DNA from 3 places in the Glaciimonas sp. GNP009 genome. Region 3 is predicted to be linked to each of the others. Evidence: predicted binding sites of a transcription regulator. Region 3 holds the regulator's gene; each other region holds the start of a gene.
The links. The regulator LexA, encoded in region 3, represses DNA repair genes until DNA is damaged. The targets are predictions, from matches to a motif close to ACTGTATNNNNATACAGT.

Region 1 (4,260 bases), 1.0 Mb from region 3:
ACTACCCCCGCTTTTTTGTATTTATAACCATCACGAAAGATGCGCTTCAATCCGTTGAGCGCGAAGCCGGTGAGTGTGCGCACATCATCTGACGAATCCGGTAACGGGATGGTAATGCCATTGTTGTATTGAGCGTCATCCAAGCGAAAACGGTCGGTCTCCACAAAAACGTGAATCGCTCCACACACGGATTTCTGTCCGCGAAGCTTTTCGGAAGCTCGCGCCATGTACATCGATATGGCTTCTTCCAATTCCTTGATCGTCATCACGGTCGCACCAAAGGAACGGGACGAGACAATCTGTTTGCGAGGCGGCGAAACTTCTTCTAGCGCCATGCAAGAGATGCCACGTAGTTCATTGCAGGTACGTTCCATCACGACACCGAATTGGTCGCGCAGGACTTTTGGGGAGGTCGTTCGTAATTTTTGCACTGTGTCGATGTGCATGTTACGCAGCCTATCGCTTATCTTACGACCGACTCCCCACACTTCACCGACATCAATGTGACTAAGGACTTCGTTAACATCATCGCTGTGCATACCCGCCAGATCACATACGCTATTGAATGGCGTTTGTTTCTTGGCGATATGGTTGGCCATCTTGGATAATGTTTTGGAAGGACCAATCCCGACGCAGACGGGCAGGCCTGTCCACTGCTTAACGTGATGCCGTATGGTCTGGCCCATGTCGGTCAATGTCGGCCAATGACCGGCCATACCATTGAGACTTAAGAATGACTCGTCGATGGAATACACTTCAACATCAGGACTGTAGTCGCGCAAAATGGTCATGACGCGGTTGCTCATGTCGGCATAAAGCGTGTAGTTGGACGATAGTGCGATGATTCCATGCTTACGTGCCAAATCCTGCAATTGAAACCACGGCGCGGCCATCTTGACACCGAGCGCCTTCACTTCATTCGAGCGCGCCACCGCACAACCATCATTATTCGATAAGACGACAACCGGTTTGCCTTCCAGCCGGGGATTAAAAACGCGCTCACAACTGACATAGAAATTGTTGACATCGACCAGGGCGAATAACTGGGAAGGCGGTGCGCCCATGATTAGACAGCAAACTTCCGAACGACCCCTGCAACCACGCCCCATATTTGTAAATCATCGTCGTCACTAACGACAATGACCTTATAGGCTGGATTCTCTGGACGCAGTTCAACTACTCCACGGCGGCGATAAAGGCGTTTCAAGGTGAATTCGTTACTTATGACCGCCACAACAATATGGCCGTGCTTAGGTTCAATCGAGCGGTCCACCAATACCCGGTCGCCAGCGAGAATGCCCGCACCAGTCATGCTATCGCCCTCAACTGTAAAGTAAAACGACGCCGCTTTATGCTTAACGAGGTAAGTGTTGAGATCGAGACCTTCCTCCACGTAGTCGGCCGCAGGGGATGGGAAACCTGCAGGTATCTTAATAAGAAACAACGGAACAGGGCAAGCCTCGGGGGCGATGACCGCCGCAAGGGCATATTGCGCGAGGCTAACTGGTGCGCACGCTTGCGTGCAGTCGAGGGGGCTCATGGGGCATTTAATTATACTGTATGAATATACAGCTATATTATCACCTTTGACCGCCGCCGCGCACTACCCACCACGCCTGCGGGCTTCATTAGATGCACTGGTATTAGCGCACCGTGGCATACCGCCAGAGCCCCGCCCGGCGCGGAGCAAGGACCGATTGGCGCTGCATCAGCGTGATGCAGTTTGATGCACCTGAAGCCTGTTATTTCTATCAAATTAGGACTCCACACTATTAAATGTATCCCTGATATTCTTAAGATTGATGGCTGCAACCAGAATGAATGGCGCGTTGTGTGAATATTAAATAGAATGCAATATATTTTTTATCCCACGGCTGGCTGCACCCCTTTAAATCCATACGGTAGTCTCTTCATAAAATGAGTTCTTCCCCATATATATCGATCCTCCACTCTCTCTTGAAAGCTTGGCAAGGCGGTCATCGGCGTGTACGTGCCACTTTGATATTGATCGTTGTCCTAGTGTTAAGCGCAACATTGATCAGCGCCCTTGCTCAATTGTTAGGAGTTGATAAGAAAATCATCGGTATTTTTGCTGCAACACTCGCCCTCGCGGCTGGCATTGCCCTTCTTGGTGTCCTCTCGTACCAAAGTCTTGTCGATCAGCAGGTTCGCGAAGAGAAAATTGAAACCGTAGAAGAGCGTTTAAGGGAGCATCCCGAGCGGCCTCAATTAGCATGGGACTTAGCTCGGATAAAACTTGAGAATTATCTAGACCGAAATCTCAGCCAAGTGCGTTCCATTTATTGGCTAACGCTGATAGTCATGTTTTGTGGATTTGGATTTGTAATGTATGGTCTTTTTCAAGCTTCAACTAATCCTGATAAGCTGGCAGTGTCGATTGTGGCCTCCGCTTCGGGGGTACTCATTAGTTTCATCGGCGGGTCTTTTTTGCTCATATACCGTTCTATTCTTTCGCAGTCGAAAGAGTACGTAACCGTACTAGAACGAATCAATGCAGTAGGCATGGCCGTACAGGTTATCGCGAGTATTCCAGATACGAATTCAGACCTTAAGAGCCAAACGAAAGCGGAGTTGGCAAAACAACTTTTGAGTCTATATGCAATGTCACCACCATCGCATGCAAGAGCTATGCGATCTACTGATTAATTCAGCTAGAGGTCTTCTTGGCTATTACGTATCGCTAGGATCATGTCGTTAAGAAAATTTGTAATTTCGATTTCAGTTGCCGAACGCGAGGAAGTGGAACCGATCTTTCCTTGGTAACCCTCAGAGTTTGCATGACAATATGTAACGATGCAATCTTCTAAGTCTTGAAAAATTTCATTTAATTTTTGATATAGGGGAAGGCTGTAGCTACCCATCAGTATTAATTTACGGGCTATCAATCGATGTTGTTCTTGAAATTTTTCGCGAAAGCTTTCAATTTGCTCATTATTCGTGGATAGTTTGTTTGATTCATTTGGAAGCTCTGCGATTAGCCATGAGAAAAACTCAAGTGTAGGATCCATTGCTCCCGGGAAAGCTACTTTTCTTAACCAAAAATCATCTTGAATCGATTGTTTTCTAGCCCGTGAATCTTTTTGTTGATTTAACAAAAAAGTTGTCACAGAAACTGCCAACGCCGCTAATGCAATCCACGTTCCAGATTCCTGGTAAAAATGACTATTGTTTTGAATTTGTACTAAGAAGGGTTTTTCGAAACCGACGGTTGCAGTTAACGAGGAGTTGGCTTCGGGCAAGTTAAAACCACACGGGCCTTGAATAGGTGGAATAATTGCTTTAATGGAATCTATCGCCTTGTCGCGTGTAACGAGGGAGTCTTGATTTGGAACCTTAAAACTTAGAATGCCTGCGCTAGCCGTGCTCAATTCTTGTTTGAAAAAAGAGCCTTAGCTTGCAAGGCAAGGCCGGCATAGTCGCGAAATGCCTTTGTCAGCACAGGCTTCGCCTCAAAATGATATTTTGAAAAGAATGCTTCAACACTACCTGCCTTTACCACGCTTGGGCCAAACAGCCCTAAAAAAAATGAACTGGTAATCGAATAGGTGGTTTCTGGAATTTGGATATCAACTAGCGTGCTAGATTGGTCGATATTATCCAGAGCGAATTTCGCTCTTATCAATTCACCCCGGGGCCTGCCTGAATATACCGGGCCACCAATGTTACTGAAGTCAATGATCATGTGATTGCTCATTTTGCAATTCCTCTACCAACGAACTCTCGGACAAAGACAAAGGAAATCGTATACTAATGATTGTTCCTGGGAAGTAAAATTGACCCAAACTTTTGACGAAAGAAGGATCGGGTAATTCGTTTAAATCATTTGTGGAGTTAAACGCTATCGTCCGTCCTGCTATTGTACCTTCTAAAACTCGATCCTGCATGCGATACGTTCCGTCGAAAAGGATGTAAGTTCCTCCAGACACTATCGCCATTTTTGCCTGAGCCAGACCGTTACTAGGCGCAGAATAAATTTTTTGGAAAAAATTTATAAATTCAACAGTTCCTTGTCCTCTACTCGTATCCTTGTTGCTATTCAGTCTGCTAACATGCCCCTGTAGTGCAATTACGGTCAATAGGTCTTCCTCCCGCCAGCGATTTCCAAAAAAGCCTTTGGACCGATGAGTTTCTACATATTGTCGAATTTGATTCTTGGTATAGGAGTCATTGGGCAATGTCCTTAAAGAGTCTGCAATCGACTGTCCGAAATTGAATATTGCTATTTCACAAACAGGTATA
Region 2 (4,260 bases), 810 kb from region 3:
GTGGGATCTTTAAGTGCCAGTACATCGGCCTTGATATTGCCGAAAGTTGTCTCCGGTTTATGACGGGTACCTTTAGCAAAAGCATCAATAATATTATCTTTAAAATGCAGACCACGCGGATGCGCTTGCACAATCTGGTTTCGCTGCGCATCGGTAAAATCGCTATAGGCAAAACCCAGCACATCCATTTCGACACCCGCCGTGACCAGTGCCACAACAGGTTTCTTGTATTGTGTAATTCCCGGCGTAGTATGCAATGCGATGGCGTCCCACACCTGCTCAATATCAGCCTCGCCAATACCGTATCCCTTTAAAAAATCACGTGCGGCGTTTGCGCCATCCACTTCGAAGCGGTCATGTTTGCTACTATATGTCTCGATGAGCCCCATATCATGGAACATGGCGCCGATGTAAAGCAGTTCTGGATCGTACTTCAGCTTTTTGCGCTCTCCAGTCAATGCGCCAAATAAAAATACCCGAGTCGAATGATGAAACAATAAATCCGTTTCAGTGTCTCGAACCAGTTGCGTTGCGTCCCGCGCCATCCGGCTATCAGGAACGTGGATACCGGCGATAAAATTGCTCATAAAATTCTCCAGATCGCACTGCGCTGATCAAGGCAGCGACAATGCGTTGTTCAAATAAAAAGTGGCCGACAATCATCACAACAGATACAAAAGACACCATAGTCGTGACAATTACACGCGATCAAATGTGGCAGAAGTCAGCCATTCCTTGCGCGCCTGACTCTCTTAATGCTAGCGTGCAATGCAGTTCACTTTAATGGGAAGAATGCTTCGGTACAATGCGGAGCATGCGTTGAACACAGCCAACCGCACGCCTTATCCAGCCATCACCGATACTATGATTTCATGTAGTATTTCGTTCGGTAGCCAAAAAACTTTCGGACGTGGCGTGGCGTCCCCACCGACAATCAGCTACAAAATGATCTGAAAGTGCGATATTTCGCGACGCCGCCGCTCTACGTCCGACCGGCTATTTGACTCACTCAAGGGTATCTTCGATGCGAACTATTGCCATTGCGATTTTTTCTGGTGTTCAAGCGCTTGATGTTGCCGGACCGCTCGATATTTTTGTTGAGGCAAATAATTTCGTTTCTCCCGGTAACGGCTATGCGATAACATTAGTAAGCGCAACCAAGGATGCCGTGCGCGCTTCGAACGGCATGCGTTTGCTTGCGGATGTAACGTTTGCCGAAGCCAACGGCCCCTATAACACCGCGTTAGTAGCAGGTGGACCCAAGCTACCAATTGACGCACCAGATTCGCAGCTAATCGCATGGTTAATTAATGTCGCTTCACGCTGCGAACGCTTTGGATCGATATGCACGGGTGCCTTTGCACTTGGCCACGCAGGGCTGATCAATGATCGCCATGTCACGACACACTGGCAAAATGCACCGCAATTAGCGCAACAATTTCCGCGTGCGCGGGTTCAACTTGATCGTATATACATTCGCGATGGAAATCTGCTAACCTCCGCTGGTGTGACGGCAGGGATTGATGGTGCGCTGGCATTAGTAGCAGAAGATCACGGTCCAAAGATCGCACTTGCGGTAGCAAAGCGCCTGGTCGTGTTTGCTCAGCGTCGGGGTGGTCAATCTCAGTTTAGTCCCTTCCTCGTTGCTCCCACAGACGATACATCGCCAGTCGCCAAGGTACAAATCTATGTGATGGAGCATATTAGAGAACGCTTTACGGTCGAAAAACTCGCCGAAGTGGCTGGTATGAGCACACGTCATTTTGCGCGTATGTTTTTGCAATTGACAAGCGTGACACCACATGAGTTTGTCGAACGCGCACGCGTAGATACGGCCCGCTATTTTCTTGAAAGTACCGATGACGCGCTGAAGGCGGTCGCATACGATTGTGGTTTTGGCAATGCTGATCGCATGCGCATTGTATTTAACAAGCGCCTCGGCGTAGCACCTCATGCATATCGGGCGAATTTTAGAAAGAATAGTCCTGATTAAGTGAATGGTTCGTAGACATCAAAGCAAATGCGACTGTCACTTTCTTACGCACTGCCTTGATGCTTCAATCTTTGTTATCTGACGACTGACATCACTTCGCAGTCATGCAGATTCCGCCATCTAGACGAATGACTTCGCCGTTAAGATAAGCGTTTTCGACAATTGTTTTTACCAACCCGGCAAATTCTGCCGGCTTACCCATACGCGCTGCAAACGGTACTGTCTTACCCAGCGCATCTTGCACTTCGGTTGGCATACCCAACAACATCGGCGTTTCCATAATGCGAGGCGCAATAGCCATCACCCGAATACCAAAACGTGCCAATTCACAAGCCACGCAGCAGAAGACACCACTATCAAGGAGATAATGTTTCATTTACCCCCTTCAGCCACCATCAAAAATTCACGGCAATAATTACCTAGCCGACAAGTCTATCAGAAATGGCAACTGCATTCTCATTGGGTTTGCATGAAAGTCAAGCTGTAAAACATTCCAGTTTCCGATGCTAGGCTTGAGCAGCAAGCTTAGGCGTGGTTCATAGCTACTCCAAAAAATTAAGTGAATCGACAAAATTTTTATTAAGTTTAAGTTTCAGGCATTCAAGATTAATTTCTTAAGCGAGGAATGAAGAATGACCACAACTTCCATAATAATTGCTCAACTTTCTGATTTTACAGTTGTCATGCCTCATGCCACTTATGATCAGGATGATATCTTATGTTGGCTGGCGGCTGCCCATGCGCGCGTGGAGACTCTACGGACACCGAAGGAAAATGGAGAAATTAAAGAATCATGGGATCAACTTAATTCTAAAATGCGCAAGAGTTTTGAGCTCTTCGGTTGTAAAAAATCGCGGATTTCCACTCGCTCTTTTGATGTCCTCGATGTAGGAAATATTAAGTGGGATGAATTGCGCTTATACAACTTGAATTTGCCTCAGGGAGATATTCCTACAACTTCCCTTTATGGAAAAGACATGGGGCAAAGAACGAAATTTTTCCGAGAAAGATCGCGCTCTCTTTTTCATAGATTTTTCCCTCAAGAGTCTCATCCACCTGAACATATTATTCATGTGAGTTGTACCGGCTACTTTTCACCGAGTCCGGCTCAAAGTCTCGTAAATCTTAATAGATGGATGAAAAAAACAAATGTCACCCATGCCTATCATATGGGTTGTTATGCTTCCATTCCCAGTATTCGCCTCGCCGAAGGGTTGCTATCGGCATTGCAAAAAAAGAAAAATTCCCCATCAGCGGGCGTTAATACGATCGACATTGTTCATACAGAAATGTGCAGTCTCCATGTCAATCTTACTGATCACTCACCAGAGCAAATAGTGATTCAAAGCCTTTTTGCGGATGGCCATATAAAATATTCTTTGCAGCCATTTGATGCTGAATCGAAGAATACTTTGGCCATCATCGTGATCAAGGAAGAAATCATTGAGGACACAGAAGAACTGATGACATGGTCACCTGATAGTTGGGGGATGACAATGACCCTTTCCCGAGAGGTTCCTAAAAAAATAGCCGATCATGTTTTGACTTTTGTTTCCCAAATGCTTAGTGAGGCTGATCTTCCCATAAAAGATATTTTTCAAAATGGTATTTTTGCCATTCATCCTGGCGGTCCAAAAATAATTGATTCGGTTCAGTCTTTGCTCGGATTAAGGGAAGATCAGGTTCAACATAGCCACGAAATTTTTTTTTCTCGAGGGAATATGTCTTCGGCGACTCTTCCTCACATCTGGAAAAATTTAGTGGAGGATGAAGCTATATCAAGCGGGAAAATCATTGTTTCCCTCGCCTTTGGCCCAGGTTTGACAATATTTGGATCTGTGATGAAAAAATTCTGATTTGCCGGAATAGCCTTCTGGCGCAGACTCCCACGAAATGTTGGCGTCTGGTTTCAATTTTTCCAGGCGATGATGAAGACGGCCATAACTGACATTTTGCTAAAACGGCTCCCTTGATTTTTTTAAGCAGCCTCTTCTGGAATAAAGACCATCATGCCCGCTCGATCTCGCCTATTTTTTGTGAACTGCAAAGGTATGGAAGGCTTCTCGGTAGACTAATTAAAATACCAAGCGGCTGTGCATCGAACAGAGTCGCCCAATGAGGAAAATCCGTAGACTGCCGCTTTTGAGAAAATAAATTCGGAAACGCGTAAAAGCTGTCTTTTAACCTGATCAGGAAAATCTATGGATTTCTCAAAGCGGAGCTACCAAAAAGAATTGCTCGACGGCGACGGGATTGCCTTTAAAGAT
Region 3 (4,260 bases):
CATTATCGAGAAGCAACCCGCCCAAAACGGATTGCTCCGCTTCGATTGAATGGGGTGGTACGCGTAGTGAATCTAACTGTGGATCTGAAGGTGGCATGGCGCGAATTATACCTGCTTACAAGTTTAGCTCTGTTGCAGTAAACCAAAAAAAGGACAATAAAAAAGCCGGGAGAACCCGGCTTTTTAACATTTCAACAAATACTCGTAGCGCACTCAATCAAATTAAGCGTGCTCGCCGATCACAGCAACAGTCACATCAACCAGGACGTCAGTGTGCAAAGATACAGCAACGGCGTGGTCGCCAACGATCTTCAAAGGACCGACTGGCAAACGCACTTGCGATTTTTCAACAGCAAAACCTTGCTTGGTCAACGCTTCAGCGATATCAGCATTGGTAACAGAACCGAACAAACGGCCATCAACACCTGATTTTTGCGAAATCTTCACGGTCAAACCGTTCAATTTTTCGCCTTGCGCTTGGGCGGCTGCCAATTTAGCAGCTGCAGTTTTTTCCAACTCTGCGCGTTTAACTTCAAATTCAGCAATTGCTGAAGTTGTAGCACGGCGAGCAAGACGTTGTGGAATTAGAAAGTTACGTGCATAACCATCTTTTACACGAACGACTTCACCAAGATTGCCGACATTAACGACTTTTTCTAACAGAATAATTTGCATGTTTTTCTCCTATTTCAAGTCGTCAATTAAACGTTGTGCAGATCGGTGTAAGGCAACAACGCAAGGAAACGCGCGCGTTTGATCGCGGTGTCAACTTGACGTTGGTAAATTGCCTTAGTACCTGTCAGGCGTGCTGGCATAATTTTGCCATTTTCCTGAACAAAATCTTTCAACGTATCGACGTCTTTGTAATCAACGCTAGCAACGTGTGCTGCTGTGAAACGACAAAACTTTTTACGCTTGAACAGCGGGTTTTGTTGTTGACGCTTGTTTTTCAGTTTGCTTTTATCGAACTTTTTACCGAATGCCATTTGAGGCTCCTGTATAAATAATTAGGCCGCAGTTTCAGCTGCAGCAAATTCAGTGATGTGAAATACCAGACTTTTACCGTTGCGACTCTTGCGTGCCAAAAATCCTGTGAACCAGTACTGACCACCCAATACCGTCTGATTGAATCGCCCCGATATCTCGCCTATGGCAAGAGCGGCAATTTCGAACTCAACCTGACGTTGGATACCCGCTTCATGTGGTGACGAACGACTCAGCAATATTGCTGAAACGATCGGGATACCCGCTGGCGTATAACGCAATACTTCGCGCTCTGCGATTTCGGCAACCAATTGAAGCGCGTTGTTGAGTTGATTCACTCCGGTCTATTTGGAAAATGGTGACGCAATGAATGCAAGTTAATCGGCAAAATTAGGCGGCTGCCGGGGCTGATGCTGGCGCAGCTGGTGCTTCAGTACGATGGCTTTTAGCAGCATCTTCCTTTTGCACAGCCTTCATCATTGGCGATGGGCCAGTTTCAGCTTTTTTCAGCTTGACCGTCAGGTGACGCAAAACAGCATCATTGAACTTAAAGCCAGTTTCGATTTCGGTCAGTGTTTCGCTGTCGCATTCGATGTTCAAGCAAACATAGTGTGCTTTTGCCAATTTTTGGATCAGGTAAGCCAATTGACGGCGACCCCAATCTTCAACGCGATGAACGATACCGCCACGTGTAGTGACAATACCCTTATAGCGTTCGATCATTGCAGGCACTTGCTCGCTTTGATCCGGATGGACGATAAACACGATTTCATAATGACGCATGTAAGCTCCTTTTTGGACTGTTGAAAATAGCCCACCCCGGCGTCAAGACGAGTGTGGGAAGAGGAAAGTCGATAACTATACAGTGAAATCCTTCAAAACTCAATGCTCAATACACATGATCGTCATACAGACAAATAGATTGTCAAATTTACTTGCATTCAACTGAATACTGTACAAAAATACAGACTGTTTATATACACAGTTCGCCGGTAGCATAAATCGCAGCATGAACGCCATATTCTCGCACCAGCCCTTATTCGACAACCGCTATCAATATGATCAAATTAACTGCACGCCAACAACAAATACTTGATCTCATCAGGGATGCTATTGAGAACACGGGTTTCCCTCCGACTCGCGCTGAAATCGCATCCGAGTTAGGATTTCGCTCAGCCAATGCAGCTGAAGAGCATTTGCAGGCGCTTGCACGCAAAGGCGCCATCGAAATTTCTCCGGGGACGTCTCGCGGAATACGGCTTCTTGCAAAAGGCCCTAGCCCGACTAGTAAGCGCAATAATGATGACATCGGGCAGCAATTTACCTTACCCCATCCTGCATTAATGCAACTCAATCTTCCATTGGTGGGACGCGTGGCTGCCGGATCACCAATCCTGGCACAGGAACACGTTCAGGCACGATACAACATTGATCCTACCTTTTTTAGCGATAAACCGGATTACTTGCTGAAGGTACGCGGCATGTCTATGCGTGATGCCGGTATTCTTGATGGGGATCTACTAGCTGTCAAAAAAACGGAATCAGCGAGAAACGGTCAAATAGTCGTAGCACGACTGGGCGATGACGTCACCGTCAAGCGATACAAAAAAACTGGCTCTTCGATACAACTACTACCAGAAAATCCAGAATTTGAACCGATCATTGTCAGCGAAGATCAAGATGACTTTGCGTTAGAAGGCTTAGTGGTGGGATTAATGCGGAACTGGGGCTAATCCTTAAAAATGCAATTATCGGCTCGATCAGAGCTGATAATTGCAAGCGTATCAAGGCGCACTTTTTAATGAAGACGTAAGCTAATTAACCTAAATAGCGCATTTGAAAGCCCCTCTCAGGATGAAAAGCGGCATCTCTTAGCGTTAATCAAAACTACTCAAAAATTCCTTAATTACTTTTGAAGCAATAATTTTTAACACCCGGAAAAAATTTCTCCATCAATCAAGACGCCGCCGCTTAGTCAAAATCTGATTAGCGATACCGCGCAAAATATTCACCTCTTCAGTTTCCAACCCTGCGCGTGCAAACAAACGCTTCAGGCGTGGCATCAATTTTTTCGGATGTGCCGGATCGAGAAAATCGATTTCAATCAGTGCTTTTTCCAAATGGGCAAACATACCTTCAATCTCAATCAGATTAGCGGTATCGCCGTGAAATCCGATCTCGTCACTTGACTCACTCTCGCCAGGCGGTTGTTCAGCGCTAGCCGCGACCCGAAACTCATAAGCTAATACTTGCACCGCTTGCGATAAATTTAAGGAGGAATAATCGGGATTCGCCGGAATGTTAATTAATACATTACATTTCTCGACGATTTCATTCGGCAAACCATAGCGCTCGCTTCCAAATAATATTGCCCCAGTCAGGGTTTTATCTGTCGCTAGTTGCGCCGCCACCGCTCTTGGTGCCATCACAGGTGGAGAAAACTCGCGGAGGCGCGCACTTAGCGCAGCTGCATAATTGCACCCGATCAAGGCCTGTTCGACAGTCTCGACGATTCTGGCTGACGATAGAATATCTTGCGCACCGCTTGCTAATGCAATTGCCTCATCACGCTGTAAAACGTCCGGATAGCGGGGATTCACCAGGACCAGCTCGGAAAATCCCATTGTTTTAATAGCACGTGCAGCTGCGCCAACATTGCCGGGACTACTGGTATCAACCAGTACAAAGCGTAGGCGATTGAAAAGAGACGTGTTGGTTTTTGTCAGGTTCATTTAAAATAGCGTCATTCGCAGGTTAATTTTCAGGAAACGCTGATGTTTAGTGTCTTGGAGTATTAGCCGGGAGCCTGTCGGTCTGACCGGATCAAAGTGAAAAATGCACTGAACGAGGACAGATTTTGCCAGATTCGCAGCACCGATAGCCAGCTATTGGTCGAGAAACTGATGAAACATGACCTGACCAGATCATTTTTCAGCCGATTCCGCATAGCCCGTCAGGCCCTTGTTACCGTCAAGACGGCCTGCATCGCTCATTATTAATAATATAGGTTGGTTCTGTTCCCATTAGGCACAGTGCCGCCATTTTAACGGAACCGAATCCAGATATGCATCCTATGCTCAATACGGCCATCAAGGCCGCCCGTCGTGGTGCCGCAGTCATTTCGCGCGCCTCCTTCGATCTCGACCTGCTTCAGGTAGAAAAAAAAGCACATAACGATTTTGTCACTGAAGTTGATAAAAATGCCGAAGCGGCAATTATTGACATTTTGAAGAACGCCTATCCAGACCACGCCATATTGGCCGAAGAGTCCGGTGC

Region 1: ACXX82_RS17595 (LexA family protein) is a predicted target of LexA. The motif match lies at 1,556-1,573, and genes of this name have one in related genera.
Region 2: ACXX82_RS18440 (3-oxoacyl-[acyl-carrier-protein] synthase III C-terminal domain-containing protein) is a predicted target of LexA. The motif match lies at 2,474-2,491, and genes of this name have one in related genera.

The regions. Positions count from the first base shown of each region.
Region 1 is NZ_JBTGUV010000004.1:3,762,035-3,766,294, forward strand. Features, by position in the region: gene ACXX82_RS17590 (Y-family DNA polymerase) at 1-1,064, opposite strand, end outside; gene ACXX82_RS17595 (LexA family protein) at 1,067-1,540, opposite strand; gene ACXX82_RS17600 (TRADD-N-associated membrane domain-containing protein) at 1,918-2,667, shown strand; gene ACXX82_RS17605 (hypothetical protein) at 2,673-3,389, opposite strand; gene ACXX82_RS17610 (hypothetical protein) at 3,386-3,715, opposite strand; gene ACXX82_RS17615 (hypothetical protein) at 3,693-4,260, opposite strand, start outside.
Region 2 is NZ_JBTGUV010000004.1:3,975,953-3,980,212, reverse strand. Features, by position in the region: gene ACXX82_RS18455 (HD domain-containing protein) at 1-587, opposite strand, end outside; gene ACXX82_RS18450 (GlxA family transcriptional regulator) at 1,025-1,993, shown strand; partial or broken gene ACXX82_RS18445 (SDR family oxidoreductase) at 2,085-2,330, opposite strand; gene ACXX82_RS18440 (3-oxoacyl-[acyl-carrier-protein] synthase III C-terminal domain-containing protein) at 2,626-3,849, shown strand; gene ACXX82_RS18435 (methyltransferase domain-containing protein) at 4,195-4,260, shown strand, end outside.
Region 3 is NZ_JBTGUV010000004.1:4,781,090-4,785,349, reverse strand. Features, by position in the region: gene ACXX82_RS22040 (replicative DNA helicase) at 1-97, opposite strand, end outside; gene rplI (50S ribosomal protein L9) at 223-675, opposite strand; gene rpsR (30S ribosomal protein S18) at 702-986, opposite strand; gene priB (primosomal replication protein N) at 1,008-1,322, opposite strand; gene rpsF (30S ribosomal protein S6) at 1,375-1,767, opposite strand; gene lexA (transcriptional repressor LexA) at 2,043-2,717, shown strand; gene ACXX82_RS22010 (RNA methyltransferase) at 2,937-3,716, opposite strand; gene ACXX82_RS22005 (inositol monophosphatase family protein) at 4,049-4,260, shown strand, end outside.